DNA from 3 places in the Streptomyces sp. NPDC005761 genome. Region 3 is predicted to be linked to each of the others. Evidence: predicted binding sites of a transcription regulator. Region 3 holds the regulator's gene; each other region holds the start of a gene.
The links. The regulator HrcA, encoded in region 3, represses chaperone genes, less so after heat shock. The targets are predictions, from matches to a motif close to TTNGCACTCNGNNNNNCNGAGTGCNAA.

Region 1 (5,143 bases), on a different contig from region 3:
TCAACCTGCGTCCGTACTACGGCGAAGGCTCCAAGACCCTCGCCTACGAGATCTGCGAGCAGCTCGGCTGGCGGCTGCCCGACCAGATCGTCATTCCGATCGCGTCCGGCTCACAGCTCACGAAGATCGACAAGGGCCTCCAGGAGCTGATCAAGCTCGGCCTGGTCGAGGACAAGCCCTACAAGATCTTCGGCGCCCAGGCCGAGGGCTGCTCCCCGGTCTCCGCCGCCTTCAAGGCCGGGCACGACGTCGTGCGGCCGCAGAAGCCGAACACGATCGCCAAGTCCCTGGCGATCGGCAATCCGGCCGACGGCCCGTACGTCCTGGACATCGCGCGCCGCACCGGTGGAGCCGTCGAGGACGTCGACGACGAGCAGGTCGTCGACGCGATCAAGCTGCTGGCCCGCACCGAGGGCATCTTCGCGGAGACCGCGGGCGGGGTGACGGTCGGCGTGACGAAGAAGCTGATCGACGCCGGTGTGCTCGACCCGACGCTCACCACCGTCGTCCTGAACACGGGTGACGGCCTCAAGACGCTGGACGCCGTGGCCGCCACCTCGCAGGCGAGCGCCACGATCCGTCCGAGCCTGGACGCCTTCCGTGCCGCCGGCCTCGCCTCGGGCCTCGCCACCGGCTGAGAAGCTTTTGACCACCCGAGACTTCAGGAAGGGCACACCATGAGCGTCAAGGTCCGTATCCCCACCATCCTCCGCACCTACACGGGCGGCCAGGCCGAGGTCCCGGCCGAGGGCGCGACCCTCTCCCAGGTCATCGAGTCCCTGGAGAAGGACCACCCGGGCATCGCCGCCCGCGTCCTGGACGACCAGGGCAAGCTGCGCCGCTTCGTGAACGTGTACGTCAACGACGACGACGTGCGCTTCGAGGGCGGCCTGGACGCGGCCACGCCGGACGGCGCCGGCATCTCGATCATCCCGGCCGTCGCCGGCGGCTGCTGAGCCCGCGGCCCGGGCCCCGGAGGCCGCCGGGCCGACTTCACAGCGTGACCACGATTGCCCCCTCCGCAAGAGAAGCGGAGGGGGCAATTCTGCATGGTTGAGCGGGGTAGGGTGAGGGAAGCCCCCTCCGCTGCCCGTGCCCCCCGCATATGAGAATGCGCCGGGCCACGACAAGATGCAGCCAAAGTGTGCGAGCTCCTTGCGTCATAAGTCGCCTTTGCCTGGCCCGAGTTGCCCAGGATCCTCATGAATTCCTCACATTCGGGCGATCGGTTCTGCTCAGAATTCTCGTCCGATTGACCTGTTGCAGAGGGCAGTTGGGCAGATACATTCGGCCGCGGTCGACGCGTTCCGGCGCACCCACCCTCTCCTGTCGGAGGGTGAGTTCTGACCCGGGCCCGCGAAGTGCGGTCCTGTGCAAGGGCCAGTAATAGGGGAGTTAGGCATGGCTCAGGGCACCGTCAAGTGGTTCAACGCGGAGAAGGGGTACGGCTTCATCGCGGTCGACGGTGGTGCGGATGTTTTCGTCCACTACAGCGCGATCCAGATGGACGGGTACCGCACCCTCGAAGAGGGTCAGCGAGTTGAATTCGAGATCTCGCAGGGCCAGAAGGGGCCGCAGGCGGACATGGTCAAGCTCGCCGTCGGCTGAGCCCGCCGGCCACGACGCAGTCGGTCAACGACACTACTCACGCACGAAGGGCCCGTACCCGAGAGGTACGGGCCCTTCGTGCGTCCCGGGCCGTCGCGGCGGGGACGTGCCGCGCACCCTGGGCCCGCTTCGGCGGGACGGCCCCCGCGGCTGTCCACACTCCGAGGTGGACGCTTGCACTCTCGGGGGTCGAGTGCTAATTATTGGCTTAGCACTCTCTGGGTGAGAGTGACAGAAACTTGGACCGGGCCGGTGAGGCCCGCAGGTCTGCCGGGGCAAGGAACCGGCAGACACGCAGGCCGTCCGTCGCGGGCGCCTCTCGGTCCGGAGAAATCCACCCCTGTCCGGGAGGACCACTTCATATGGCCAAGATCATCGCCTTCGACGAGGAGGCCCGGCGCGGTCTTGAGCGCGGCATGAACCAGCTCGCCGACGCCGTCAAGGTCACCCTCGGCCCCAAGGGCCGCAACGTCGTCCTTGAGAAGAAGTGGGGCGCCCCCACGATCACCAACGATGGTGTTTCCATCGCCAAGGAGATCGAGCTGGAGGACCCGTACGAGAAGATCGGTGCGGAGCTGGTCAAGGAGGTCGCCAAGAAGACGGACGACGTCGCCGGCGACGGTACGACCACCGCCACCGTTCTCGCTCAGGCACTCGTCCGCGAGGGCCTTCGCAACGTGGCCGCGGGCGCGAACCCGATGGCTCTCAAGCGGGGCATCGAGAAGGCCGTCGAGGCCGTCTCCGCCGCCCTCCTGGAGCAGGCCAAGGACGTGGAGACCAAGGAGCAGATCGCTTCGACGGCCTCCATCTCCGCCGCCGACACCCAGATCGGCGAGCTCATCGCCGAGGCCATGGACAAGGTCGGCAAGGAAGGCGTCATCACCGTCGAGGAGTCCCAGACCTTCGGTCTGGAGCTCGAGCTCACCGAGGGTATGCGCTTCGACAAGGGCTACATCTCGGCGTACTTCGCCACGGACATGGAGCGCATGGAGTCGTCCCTGGACGACCCGTACATCCTGATCGTGAACTCGAAGATCAGCAACGTGAAGGACCTCCTTCCGCTGCTCGAGAAGGTCATGCAGTCCGGCAAGCCGCTGCTGATCATCGCCGAGGACGTCGAGGGCGAGGCCCTGTCGACCCTGGTCGTCAACAAGATCCGTGGCACCTTCAAGTCCGTTGCCGTCAAGGCTCCGGGCTTCGGTGACCGCCGCAAGGCCATGCTCGGCGACATCGCCATCCTCACCGGTGGCACCGTCATCTCCGAAGAGGTCGGCCTCAAGCTGGAGAACGCCGGTCTCGACCTGCTCGGCCGCGCCCGCAAGGTCGTCATCACCAAGGACGAGACGACGATCGTCGACGGCGCCGGTGACAGCGACCAGGTTCAGGGCCGCGTCAACCAGATCCGTGCCGAGATCGAGAACTCCGACTCGGACTACGACCGCGAGAAGCTCCAGGAGCGCCTCGCGAAGCTGGCCGGCGGCGTGGCCGTCATCAAGGCCGGTGCCGCGACCGAGGTCGAGCTCAAGGAGCGCAAGCACCGCATCGAGGACGCGGTGCGCAACGCCAAGGCCGCCGTCGAGGAGGGCATCGTCGCCGGTGGTGGCGTGGCTCTGCTCCAGGCCTCGGCCGTCTTCGAGAAGCTCGAGCTCTCGGGTGACGAGGCGACCGGCGCCAACGCCGTCAAGCTGGCGCTGGAGGCCCCGCTCAAGCAGATCGCCGTCAACGGTGGTCTCGAGGGTGGCGTCGTCGTCGAGAAGGTGCGCAACCTGCCGATCGGTCACGGCCTCAACGCCGCGACCGGCGAGTACGTCGACATGATCGCCGAGGGCATTCTCGACCCGGCGAAGGTCACGCGCTCCGCCCTGCAGAACGCCGCGTCCATCGCCGCGCTCTTCCTCACCACCGAGGCCGTCATCGCCGACAAGCCGGAGAAGGCCGCTGCCGGCGGCGCTCCGGGCGGCATGCCGGGCGGTGACATGGACTTCTGATCCTGACGGATCGGTAGTTCCTGCACAGCTGTACGACGCCGGCCCCCGGGGAGCGATCCCCGGGGGCCGGCGTCGTTCGTGTGCGCGCGTCGTACGGCCCGCGTGCCCGCGCCGCACCTGGTAGGGCGCGGGGCCGCGCGGTCAGTCCGCGTCCAGGCCGTCGACCAGGCGGTTCAGGAAGCGGGCGAACGTCGCGTCGGGGGTGACCGGGCGTCCGGCCGAGGCGAGGGCCTCGGCCAGCTCGGGGTGGTGGCCGTCCGCGGCGACGGTGGCGAGGTAGAGCGCCTCGGCCGTGGCCCGGCCGGGGTCCTGCGCGGCCTCGGCCTGCGCCACCTCGTGGGCCACGTGTCCGGCCACGAACGCGGTGAGCTGGGCGAAGACCTCCAGCCGGGCGCCGCCGTCGAGGCCGCTGGGGCGCAGGGCGGCCAGGGCGTGTTCCAGGAAGGCGAGGGTGCGGGGGCCGAGTGTCCGGCGGGCGGGCACGGCGGTGGCCAGCCAGGGGTGGCGCAACATGTGGTCGCGCTGGAGGTGCCCGATGCCCTTGAGGTCGGCGCGCCAGTCGCCGGTGAGGGGGGCGTGGGTCGCGAGCTCGCCGTTGACGTGGTCGATCATCAGGTCCAGCAGCGTCTCCTTGTCGGGGGCGTAGCTGTAGAGCGACATGACGCCGGCGCCCACCTCCGCGGCGACCCGCCGCATGGTGACCGCGTCGATCCCCTCGGCGTCGGCCAGGGCGACGGCCGCCACCGTGATCGCCTCACGGCTGAAGGCGGGCCTGCGCCCCCGGCGGGGCCGGTCCGGGGCCAGCCAGAGTTCGCGGGGGTCGACGCCGGTGGCGCCGGTCCCTTCGTCACGGGTCACGGTCCTGCTGTTCCCTTCGTCACGCTGCGGCTCCTGTCCCGTCCATCCAAGCATCGACTATTCTCGTACACGGTACGAGAATGAGTGAGCGACGGAGGCGAACGATGACATCACCCACGCACGACGCCCTGCCGAGGCCCGCCCGGACCCTGCCGTCGGCCAAGCCGCCGCTGTCGGCACGGCTGATGCGGGCCACCTGGCGCGGGCTGCCCGCCGCACGGCACAAGGCCGGGTGGGAGCCGGGCCTCACCGTCCCCGCCGCCGACGGCAGCGCCCTGATCACGGACCACTACTTCCCCCGTGACGCGGGTGACTTCCCCACCCTTCTCGTGCGCTCGCCCTACGGCCGGGGCGTGCCCTGGTCCCCCCAGTACGGCATGCTCTTCGCCGAACAGGGCTTCCACGTGATCCTGCAGAGCTGCCGCGGCACCGGCGGCTCGGGCGGCACCTTCGACCTCTGGCGCAACGAGGCCGTCGACGGCCTCGCCACGGTGAACTGGCTGCGTGAACAGCCCTGGTTCGACGGCACCCTGGGCACGGTCGGACCCAGCTACCTCGGCTACGTCCAGTGGGCGCTCGCCCTGGACCCGCCGCCGGAGCTGAAGGCCATGGTGGTCCAGGTCGGCCTGCACGACCCGTACGCCCTCTTCCACACGGACGGCGTGCTCCACCTGGAGAACGCGCTCCTC
Region 2 (5,143 bases), on a different contig from region 3:
GGGCCGGGTCGACGAACACCGCGTCGTAGGGCGACGTGTCGATCTCCGTGACGTCGGCGCACCGCACCTCGATCAGCGCGTCGAGACCGAGCGCGGCGGCGTTGGCCCGGGCCACCTCGGCGGTCAGCGGATCGCGGTCCACGGCGAGGACGGTGATGCCGGCCCGGGCCAGGGCGATCGCGTCGCCGCCGATCCCGCAGCAGAGGTCGGCGACGCTGCGCACCCCGGCGTCCGCGAACCGCCGCGCGCGGTAGCCGGCCACCGAGGTGCGGGTCGCCTGCTCGACCCCGTTCGGCGTGAAGAACATCCGGTGCGCGTCCTCGGCGCCGAACTTCGCCGCCGCCCGCTGCCGCAGCCGGGCCTGCCCCAGTGCCGCCGTGACGAGGCCGGCCGGGTGGGTGCGGCGCAGCCGGGTGGCGGTGGCCAGTTCGGTTGCGGGGTCGTACGAGCGCAGTCCGGCCAGCAACTCGGCGCCCTCGGGGGTGCGCAGGGCCTGGAAGGCGGCGATGGGGTCGGGGACGTCGGACGGGCCGGTCGGGGCTTGAGCGTTCACCCGTCCCATTGTGGGCCAGTCGGCTGCGCGCCAGCCGGGGGACCGTGCGGGGTGGGCGCTGTGTCGGCCCGGATGCCCGGTTCCGGGCTGGCAGGATGCGGCGCCATGCAGCCAGTACGACAAAAGGAAGAATTTGCCATGAAGAGGCGCAGACCGGGTGCGGTGGCGAGCGGGCGGGGCGGCAGCAAGCGCGGGCAGGGGCATCTGCGGCGCCGGCCCGGCTACGCGGTCCTGGCCGCGCTCCTGGTCGCCGCCGCCGGCTCGGGCTGCGCGGCCGGGAGCGGCGAACGAGCGGCGCCCGACCCCGCGCACGTGGCCGCGGCGCAGGCCGGACAGCCGGGCGGCCCGCCGGCGGGCGCTGCGGGTTCCGTCGCGGCGCAGGCCGAGAAGGCGCGCCGCGCCCAGGCCGCACGCGCGGTGGCCGCCAAGAAGTGGGGCCTGGCGAGCACCCCGCTGGCGCCGCCGGCGCCGCCCGCCGTGAAGCCGCACATCACCACCCGCGAGGGGTTCGAGGTCGAGGGCGGTGACGCCTCGCTGCCGCCGGTCTTCACCACCGTCCCCACCAAGGAGAAGATCGTCTTCCTGACGATGGACGACGGGGAGGACAAGGACCCCGAGCTGCTGAAGATGATGTCGGAGCTGAACATCCCGTACAGCGCCTTCCTCAGCGACTACCTGGTGCGCGACAACTACGCGTACTTCAAGGAGGCCCAGGTCCGCGGTGTCGTCCTCGGCAACCACACGCTGAACCACCGCTACATGCCCGGACTCTCCCGCGGCGAGCAGGAGCGGGAGATCTGCGACCAGCAGGACATCCTCGAGCAGCAGTACGGCGAGCGCCCCCGGCTCTTCCGGCCGCCGTACGGCAACTACAACGGCGACACCCTGAGGATCGCCAAGTCCTGTGGCATCACGGCCGTGCCCCTGTGGGCGGCGGAGGCCTTCCCCGACCACATGGAGTGGCGCGAGGAGGACCAGGACCTCCATCCCGGCGACATCATCCTCACGCACTTCCGGGGCAAGGCGGACTGGAAGGGCAGCATGCCCGACATGATCCGGAACGTCATGAAGGTCATCACGGACAAGGGTTACGCCGTGGCCCGCCTGGAGGACTACGTATGAGAAGGGCGCACCGGCTGCTGGCCGGACTGCTGACCGCCGGTGCGCTCGTGACCGCCACCGCCGGCTGCGCCCAGTCGGTGGACCCGATCGAACGGCTGGGCCGCAAGGCGGCGCAGCATGTGAACCCGTCGCCCGGCGGTCAGGTGCGGCCCACGGCGGTGCGCGGTGATCACGGGGCGCCGGGGGCGATGGTCGTCGTCTCCTGCGGCCGCCCCGCCGCGGCCGAGGGCTCCGGGGTGCGCCCGGCGGTCCACTGGTGGCCGGAGCGGGCGGGGGCGTACGACGCAGCGGCCGCGGACGCGGGGTGCGCGAGGCGGTAGTCGCTGTGCCACGCCATGAGCGGCCCCGAGGTGCCCGGCCCGGACGGCCCGGCAGGCCGCATGCGCAGGACTCCACCGTTCGACGGAACGGTGCGGACGGTCCCCGCGTTGTTCCTGCGGTGAGCGGAGCGTCGTACGGGCACAGCTGTGCGAGAGGCGGGCCCCCGGACGCCACGTGGGGCGTGAATTGGCACTCCGCTTGACCGAGTGCTAATCGCGGTCATAGTCTCAGTGCTGGCACTCCCCACTGGAGAGTGCCAGCAGTACTGTGCGACCGGCAGGTCCGGCACCCGCGACGACGGGCCCACCTGGTCGCCACCCACAGACTGATAACCCCGTGAGATCTCCGAAGGGGGAGACCGGATCGTGTCGACCAGCACCAAGGTTGCGATCAAGCCGCTCGAGGACCGCATTGTGGTCCAGCCGCTCGACGCCGAGCAGACCACGGCCTCCGGCCTGGTCATTCCGGACACTGCCAAGGAGAAGCCCCAGGAGGGCGTCGTCCTGGCCGTGGGCCCGGGCCGCTTCGAGAACGGCGAGCGCCTTCCGCTCGACGTCAAGACCGGCGATGTCGTGCTGTACAGCAAGTACGGCGGCACCGAGGTGAAGTACAACGGCGAGGAGTACCTCGTCCTCTCGGCTCGCGACGTGCTCGCGATCATCGAGAAGTAATTCACTCAACGTTTGCTTCTGTTCTGCGCCCCTGGCCCCCTGCGAAATAACTAGCCGGGCGGCAGGGGCGCAGTTCTTGTTTTTGAGAGGACAGTTCAGCTCCATGGCGAAGATCCTGAAGTTCGACGAGGACGCCCGTCGCGCCCTCGAGCGCGGCGTCAACAAGCTTGCCGACACGGTGAAGGTGACGATCGGCCCCAAGGGCCGCAACGTCGTCATCGACAAGAAGTTCGGTGCGCCCACCATCACCAACGACGGTGTCACCATCGCGCGCGAGGTCGAGCTGGACGACCCGTACGAGAACCTCGGTGCCCAGCTGGTGAAGGAGGTGGCGACCAAGACCAACGACGTAGCTGGTGACGGTACGACCACCGCGACCGTCCTGGCCCAGGCGCTCGTCCGCGAGGGCCTGCGCAACGTGGCCGCGGGCGCGTCCCCGGCCGCTCTGAAGAAGGGCATCGACGCCGCGGTCAAGGCCGTGTCCGAGGAGCTCCTCGCGACCGCCCGCCCGATCGAGGACAAGTCGGACATCGCCGCCGTGGCCGCGCTCTCCGCGCAGGACACCCAGGTCGGCGAGCTCATCGCGGACGCGATGGACAAGGTCGGCAAGGACGGTGTCATCACCGTCGAGGAGTCCAACACCTTCGGTCTGGACCTGGACTTCACCGAGGGCATGGCCTTCGACAAGGGCTACCTGTCCCCGTACATGGTGACCGACCAGGAGCGTATGGAGGCCGTCCTCGACGACCCGTACATCCTGATCCACCAGGGCAAGATCGGCTCGATCCAGGAGCTGCTGCCGCTCCTGGAGAAGGTCATCCAGGCCGGTGCCTCCAAGCCGCTGCTGATCATCGCCGAGGACGTCGAGGGCGAGGCCCTGTCGACCCTGGTCGTCAACAAGATCCGTGGCACCTTCAACGCCGTCGCGGTGAAGGCCCCGGGCTTCGGTGACCGCCGCAAGGCCATGCTCGGCGACATCGCCACCCTCACCGGTGCGACCGTCATCGCCGAAGAGGTCGGCCTCAAGCTCGACCAGGCTGGTCTTGACGTGCTGGGCACCGCCCGCCGCGTGACCGTCTCCAAGGACGACACCACCATCGTCGACGGTGGCGGCAAGTCCGACGAGGTCGCGGGCCGCGTCAACCAGATCAAGGCCGAGATCGAGTCCACGGACTCCGACTGGGACCGCGAGAAGCTCCAGGAGCGCCTGGCGAAGCTGGCCGGCGGTGTCTGCGTGATCCGCGTCGGTGCGGCCACCGAGGTGGAGCTCAAGGAGAAGAAGCACCGTCTGGAGGACGCCATCTCCGCGACCCGCGCCGCGGTCGAGGAGGGCATCGTCTCCGGTGGTGGCTCCGCTCTGGTCCACGCCGTCAAGGTCCTCGAGGGCAACCTCGACAAGACCGGCGACGAGGCCACCGGTGTCGCGGTCGTGCGCCGCGCCGCCGTCGAGCCGCTCCGCTGGATCGCGGAGAACGCGGGCCTCGAGGGCTACGTCATCACCTCGAAGGTCTCCGAGCTCGACAAGGGTCAGGGCTTCAACGCCGCGACCGGCGAGTACGGCGACCTGGTGAAGGCCGGCGTCATCGACCCGGTCAAGGTCACCCGCTCCGCCCTGGAGAACGCCGCGTCCATCGCGTCGCTGCTGCTCACGACCGAGACCCTGGTCGTCGAGAAGCCGGCCGAGGAAGAGGCCGAGGCCGGTCACGGTCACGGCCACTCGCACTAGCGTGCAGCCGTAGCTCTCCGCGCAAGCGGTGAGGCCCGGTACCCCTCGCGGGGTACCGGGCCTCTTGCGTGTTCGCGCACCTCCGGGGAGGGTCATGCCGAGCGTGACAGTCCTTCGCCGTACACCGGGTCCGCGAACGGCCGGCCGGCCGCGAACCGCTCCAGTTCGTCCAGGGCCTGGTCCGCCATCCGGTGCAGCTCGTTGCCGAGCGATCCGGCGATGTGCGGTGTCAGCAGCACGTTCGGCAGGTCGTAGAGCGGCGAGGCCGCCCGGGGCAGGTCGGGGTCCGTCACGTCCAGGACCGCGTGCAGCCGCCCACTCGTCAGCTCCGCCAGCAGCGCGGCCTCGTCGACCAGCGAGCCCCGGGCCGTGTTGATCAGCGTCGCACCCGTCGGCATCGCGGCCAGCTGGGCGGCGCCGACGAGATGGTGCGTCCGAGGCAGTTGCGGGGCGTGCACCGACACGACGGAACTGTTCGCGCACAGGTCGTCGAGCGTGGTGAGCCGGACGCCCAGCCGGGCCGCGTCGTCCACGCCGACGTACGGGTCGTACAGCAGGACGTCCAGATCGAAGGGGCGCAGCAGCTCGATCACCCGCCGGCCGATGCGGGAGGCGCCGACGATGCCCACCGTGCGGCCGTAGTTGCCGGTGCCGCCCAGCTCGTCGAGCCAGTCGTGGCCGGTGCGCAGGGCGCGGTAGTGCTGTGCGGAACGCAGGACCTGCTTGCCCGCGAAGAGGATCGCGGCGAGG
Region 3 (5,143 bases):
GACCGCACCCACACCCCCGGCCGGCCCGAGGCGTGTGTCGCCGAGGCGAGGGCGGCCGGCTTCGAGCACGTCAACCTCGACCTGATCTACGGCACCCCCGGCGAGTCCGACGACGACTGGCGCGCCTCCCTCGACGCGGCCATCGGCGCCGGGCCCGACCATGTGTCGGCGTACGCCCTGATCGTCGAGGAGGGCACCCAGCTGGCCCGCCGCATCAAGCGCGGCGAGATCCCGATGACGGACGACGACGCGCACGCCGACCGGTATCTCATCGCGGACGAGGCGATGGCCGCCGCCGGCTTCTCCTGGTACGAGGTCTCGAACTGGGCCCGGACGCCCGAGGGCCGCTGCCTGCACAACGAGCTGTACTGGCGCGGGGCCGACTGGTGGGGCGCCGGACCCGGAGCGCACAGCCACGTCGGCGGCGTGCGCTGGTGGAACGTGAAGCACCCGGGGGCGTACGCGCAGGCGCTGGCCGAGGGGCGCTCGCCCGGTGCCGGCCGCGAGATCCTGTCCGCCGAGGACCGGCGGGTCGAGCGCATCCTGCTGGAGCTCCGGCTCGTCGACGGCTGCCCGCTGTCCCTGCTCGCCCCGGCGGGGCTTGCGGCGGCGGGACGGGCGGTGGACGACGGGCTGCTGGAACCGGGCCCCTATGGGGAGGGGCGGGCGGTGCTGACCCTGCGGGGGCGGCTGCTGGCGGATGCGGTGGTGCGGGACCTGGTGGACTGAGGGGGCGGGCGTGGCGCGAGGTGCGTGCCGTGTGGCGGGGGTGGCGCCTGCGGCGGGCCCGTTGCCCTCCCCTCCCCGCCCCTTCCCGTAACCGGGGCTCCGCCCCGGACCCCGCACCTCAAACGCCGGCGGGGCTGTAAGTGCGGCCGGACCCGGTTCCTCAAGGGCTGGAACTGGGGGGTGCCGTCACGAAGTCGATCAGCTCCTCCACCCGGCCCAGCAGCTCCGGCTCCAGATCCCGGTAGGAGCGGACGGTGGACAGGATCCGCTGCCATGCCGCACCGGTGTTCTCCGGCCACCCCAGCGCACGGCACACGCCCGTCTTCCAGTCCTGTCCGCGCGGCACCACCGGCCACCCGGCGATGCCGACGGAGGACGGCTTCACCGCCTCCCACACGTCGATGTACGGATGGCCGACCACCAGGACGTTCCCGTCCGAGATCTGCGCCGCGATCCGGGACTCCTTGGAACCCGGTACGAGATGGTCGACCAGCACCCCGAGCCGCGCGTCCGGGCCCGGCGAGAACTCCCGCACGATCGCGGGCAGGTCGTCGATGCCCTCCAGGTACTCCACGACCACGCCCTCGATGCGCAGGTCGTCGCCCCAGACCCGCTCCACCAGTTCGGCGTCGTGCCGGCCCTCCACGTAGATGCGCCCCGCCCGGGCCACCCGGGCCCGCGCCCCGGGGACCGCCACCGAGCCGGAGGCCGTACGGGCGGCCCGGACCGGGCCGCCCGCCGACGGGCGCACCAGCGTGACGACCCGGCCCTCCAGCAGGAAGCCGCGCGGCGTCATCGGGAAGACGCGGTGCTTGCCGAAGCGGTCCTCCAGGGTCACCGTCGGGCCCTCGGCCGTCTTCTCGCACCGGATCACCGCACCGCAGAAACCGGTGACGGCCTCCTCCACGACCAGATCGGGCTCGGCGGGCACCTCGGGAGCGGGGGCGGACTTCTTCCACGGCGGGGTCAGGTCCGGCTGGTAGCTGCGCATCGGACGACGATATGCGGGGAGCGGGCTACGACACGCCGAACCGGACAGCGAGGTCGTCGCGCTGGGCCCGTACGAAAGCGGCGTCCACCACCGCCCCGTGACCCGGCACGTACAGCGCGTCCTCGCCGCCCAGGGTCAGCAGCCGGTCCAGCGCCGCCGGCCAGCGCGAGGGGAACGCGTCCCGTCCCGCCTGCGGCTCACCGGACTCCTCGACCAGGTCGCCGCAGAACACGATCGCGGGCGAGCCGGCCAGGCCGGGCACCAGCACCGCCAGATCGTGGCCACTGTGCCCAGGGCCCGCGTTCACGAGCAGCACCTCACGCCCGCCGCCCAGGTCCAGAGCCCATTCGGCACGCACCTCGTGATGCGGCGCCACCAGCACATCGGCGGACTCGGCCGCGTCGTGCTCGGGCAGACCGTGCCGCACCGCGTCGGTGTGCAGCTCGTCCGCCCCGCCCCGCAGCAGATCCGCCACGCCGCCCGCGCCGTACACCCGAGCCCCGGCGAAGGCCGCCGTGCCCAGCACATGGTCGAAATGGGGGTGGCTGAGTGCGATATGCGTCACCCTCCGGCCCAGTAGAGCCTGCGCCTGACCGCGTACCTCCACCGCTTCGCGGAGTGACGACCCGGTGTCACAGAGCAGCACTCCGTCCGTCCCGGCCACCAGGGCGACCGTCGCATCCCACACCGGAAGGCGTCGTCGGCCCACTCCGTGTCCGAGTCGCTCCCAGCCGAACTCTTCCCAAGAGGCGTCCATACAGCGACGCTATCGGCAACGACCTGCGCAGTCTCGCGGTAGCGTGGCCGGTCGCCCTTGCTAGGGGCCCACCTCGTCGCCGTACACTGGCCGGGGGATTGCTGGCACTCGTACGTACAGAGTGCCAGGAGCAGACCCGGGAACGGCCCGAGAACCACCGAGGTACACAGCTGGAGGTGTGCGCGATGCTCAGCGAACGCAGACTCGAAGTGCTGCGCGCCATCGTCCAGGACTATGTCGGCACCGAGGAGCCCGTCGGCTCCAAGGCGCTCACGGAGCGGCACAAGCTGGGGGTCTCCCCGGCCACCGTCCGCAACGACATGGCGGTGCTGGAGGACGAGGGCTTCATCGCCCAGCCGCACACCAGCGCGGGACGCATCCCGACGGACAAGGGTTACCGGCTCTTCGTCGACAAGCTCGCGGGCGTCAAGCCCCTGTCGTCGCCGGAGCGCCGTGCCATCCAGAATTTCCTCGACGGCGCGGTCGACCTCGACGATGTCGTGGGACGTACCGTACGGCTGCTCGCGCAGCTGACCCGGCAGGTCGCCGTCGTGCAGTACCCCTCGCTGACCCGCTCGACGGTGCGGCACGTGGAACTGCTGTCCCTGGCCCCCGCCCGGCTGATGCTCGTGCTGATCACGGACACCGGCCGGGTCGAACAGCGGCTGGTCGACTGCCCCGCGCCGTTCGGCGAGACCTCTCTCGCCGATCTGCGGGCCCGGCTCAACAGCCGGGTCGTGGGACGCCGCTTCGCGGACGTCCCGCAGCTGGTGCAGGACCTGCCGGAATCCTTCGAGAGCGAGGACCGGGGAACCGTGTCCACCGTGCTCTCGATCCTCCTCGAATGCCTCGTCGAGGAGACGGAGGAGCGGCTGATGATCGGCGGCACCTCCAACCTCACCCGCTTCGGGCACGACTTTCCTGTGATGATCCGGCCGGTGCTGGAGGCATTGGAGGAGCAGGTCGTGCTGTTGAAGCTGCTCGGCGAGGCCAAGGACTCGGGCATGACCGTACGTATCGGGCACGAGAACGCCCACGAGGGGCTCAACTCCACGTCCGTCGTCGCGGTCGGCTACGGTTCGGGCGACGAGGCAGTCGCCAAACTCGGCGTGGTCGGACCGACCCGCATGGACTACCCCGGAACGATGGGAGCGGTACGCGCAGTGGCACGTTACGTCGGACAGATCCTGGCGGAGTCGTAAGTGGCCACGGACTACTACGCCGTACTCGGCGTGCGCCGCGACGCTTCGCAGGACGAGATCAAGAAGGCCTTCCGGAGGCTCGCCCGCGAGCTGCACCCGGATGTGAACCCCGATCCGAAGACCCAGGAGCGGTTCAAGGAGATCAACGCCGCTTACGAGGTGTTGTCGGACGCTCAGAAGAAGCAGGTCTACGACCTCGGCGGCGACCCGCTGTCCGCCTCCGGAGGCGGTGGCGCGGGCGGATTCGGACAGGGCGGCTTCGGCAACTTCTCCGACATCATGGACGCGTTCTTCGGTACGTCGTCGCAGCGCGGACCCCGTTCGCGCACGCGCCGCGGCCAGGACGCCATGATCCGGCTGGAGATCGACCTCTCCGAGTCGGCCTTCGGTACGACGAAGGACATCCAGGTCGACACGGCCGTCGTCTGTACGACCTGCAGTGGCGAGGGCGCCGCACCCGGCACCTCCGCCCAGACCTGTGACATGTGCCGCGGCCGCGGCGAGGTCTCCCAGGTCACCCGGTCGTTCCTCGGCCAGGTCATGACCTCGCGGCCCTGCCCCCAGTGCCAGGGCTTCGGTACGGTCGTGCCGACCCCCTGCCCCGAGTGCGCCGGCGACGGCCGCATCCGCTCGCGGCGCACGCTCACCGTGAAGATCCCCGCCGGTGTCGACAACGGCACCCGCATCCAGCTCGCGGGCGAGGGCGAGGTCGGCCCCGGCGGCGGCCCGGCCGGTGATCTCTACGTCGAGATCCACGAGCTGCCGCACGCCGTGTTCCAGCGGCGCGGCGACGATCTGCACTGCACGGTCACCATCCCCATGACGGCGGCGGCCCTCGGCACGAAGGTGCCGCTGGAGACGCTCGACGGTCTCGAGGAGGTCGACATCCGGCCGGGCACCCAGTCCGGCCAGTCCGTGCCGCTGCACGGCCGCGGCATCACGCACCTGCGGGGCGGTGGGCGCGGCGACCTGATCGTGCACGTCGAGGTGCTCACGCCGACGAAGATGGACCCGGAGCAGGAGCGCCTCCTGCGCGAGCTGGCGAAGCTGCGCGGCGAGGAGCGGCCCACCGGCCAGTTCCAGCCCGGGCAGCAGGGCCTGTTCTCGCGGCTGAAGGACGCGTTCAACGGCCGCTAGCGCCGCGTCGGTCAAGGTTCGCCCGGCACGGGTAGACCTCGGCTGACGAGGCACCAGCTCCACGCAACGATGTCGTACGGGCCCGGTTTCCGGGCCCGTACCGCATTGCGGACAAACCGTGGCAGCGGGGTGCGCATCGCAGGACAGGGGCGACATGACACGATGCGGTCATGTCATCCGCGTTGACCGATCTCTGCCGGTATCCGATCGTGCAGGCCCCGATGGCGGGCGGACCCTCCTGTCCGCAGCTCGTCGCGGCCGTCGCCGAGGCAGGCGGACTCGGCTTCCTGGCCGCCGGGTACAAGACGGCCGACGGCATGTACAACG

Region 1: the regulator HrcA is predicted to act here: its motif matches at 1,782-1,808, upstream of groL (chaperonin GroEL).
Region 2: the regulator HrcA is predicted to act here: its motif matches at 2,183-2,209, upstream of groES (co-chaperone GroES).

The regions. Positions count from the first base shown of each region.
Region 1 is NZ_JBEXXX010000028.1:95,591-100,733, forward strand. It holds gene thrC (threonine synthase) at 1-638, shown strand, start outside; gene ABZ434_RS24140 (MoaD/ThiS family protein) at 678-956, shown strand; gene ABZ434_RS24145 (cold-shock protein) at 1,402-1,608, shown strand; gene groL (chaperonin GroEL) at 1,971-3,596, shown strand; gene ABZ434_RS24155 (TetR/AcrR family transcriptional regulator) at 3,738-4,454, opposite strand; gene ABZ434_RS24160 (CocE/NonD family hydrolase) at 4,559-5,143, shown strand, end outside.
Region 2 is NZ_JBEXXX010000003.1:251,674-256,816, forward strand. It holds gene ABZ434_RS05135 (methyltransferase domain-containing protein) at 1-562, opposite strand, end outside; gene ABZ434_RS05140 (polysaccharide deacetylase family protein) at 692-1,675, shown strand; gene ABZ434_RS05145 (hypothetical protein) at 1,672-1,995, shown strand; gene groES (co-chaperone GroES) at 2,359-2,667, shown strand; gene groL (chaperonin GroEL) at 2,771-4,393, shown strand; gene ABZ434_RS05160 (hydroxyacid dehydrogenase) at 4,486-5,143, opposite strand, start outside.
Region 3 is NZ_JBEXXX010000005.1:24,403-29,545, forward strand. It holds gene hemW (radical SAM family heme chaperone HemW) at 1-729, shown strand, start outside; gene ABZ434_RS06665 (DUF3097 domain-containing protein) at 890-1,720, opposite strand; gene ABZ434_RS06670 (MBL fold metallo-hydrolase) at 1,746-2,477, opposite strand; gene hrcA (heat-inducible transcriptional repressor HrcA) at 2,663-3,679, shown strand; gene dnaJ (molecular chaperone DnaJ) at 3,680-4,816, shown strand; gene ABZ434_RS06685 (nitronate monooxygenase) at 4,987-5,143, shown strand, end outside.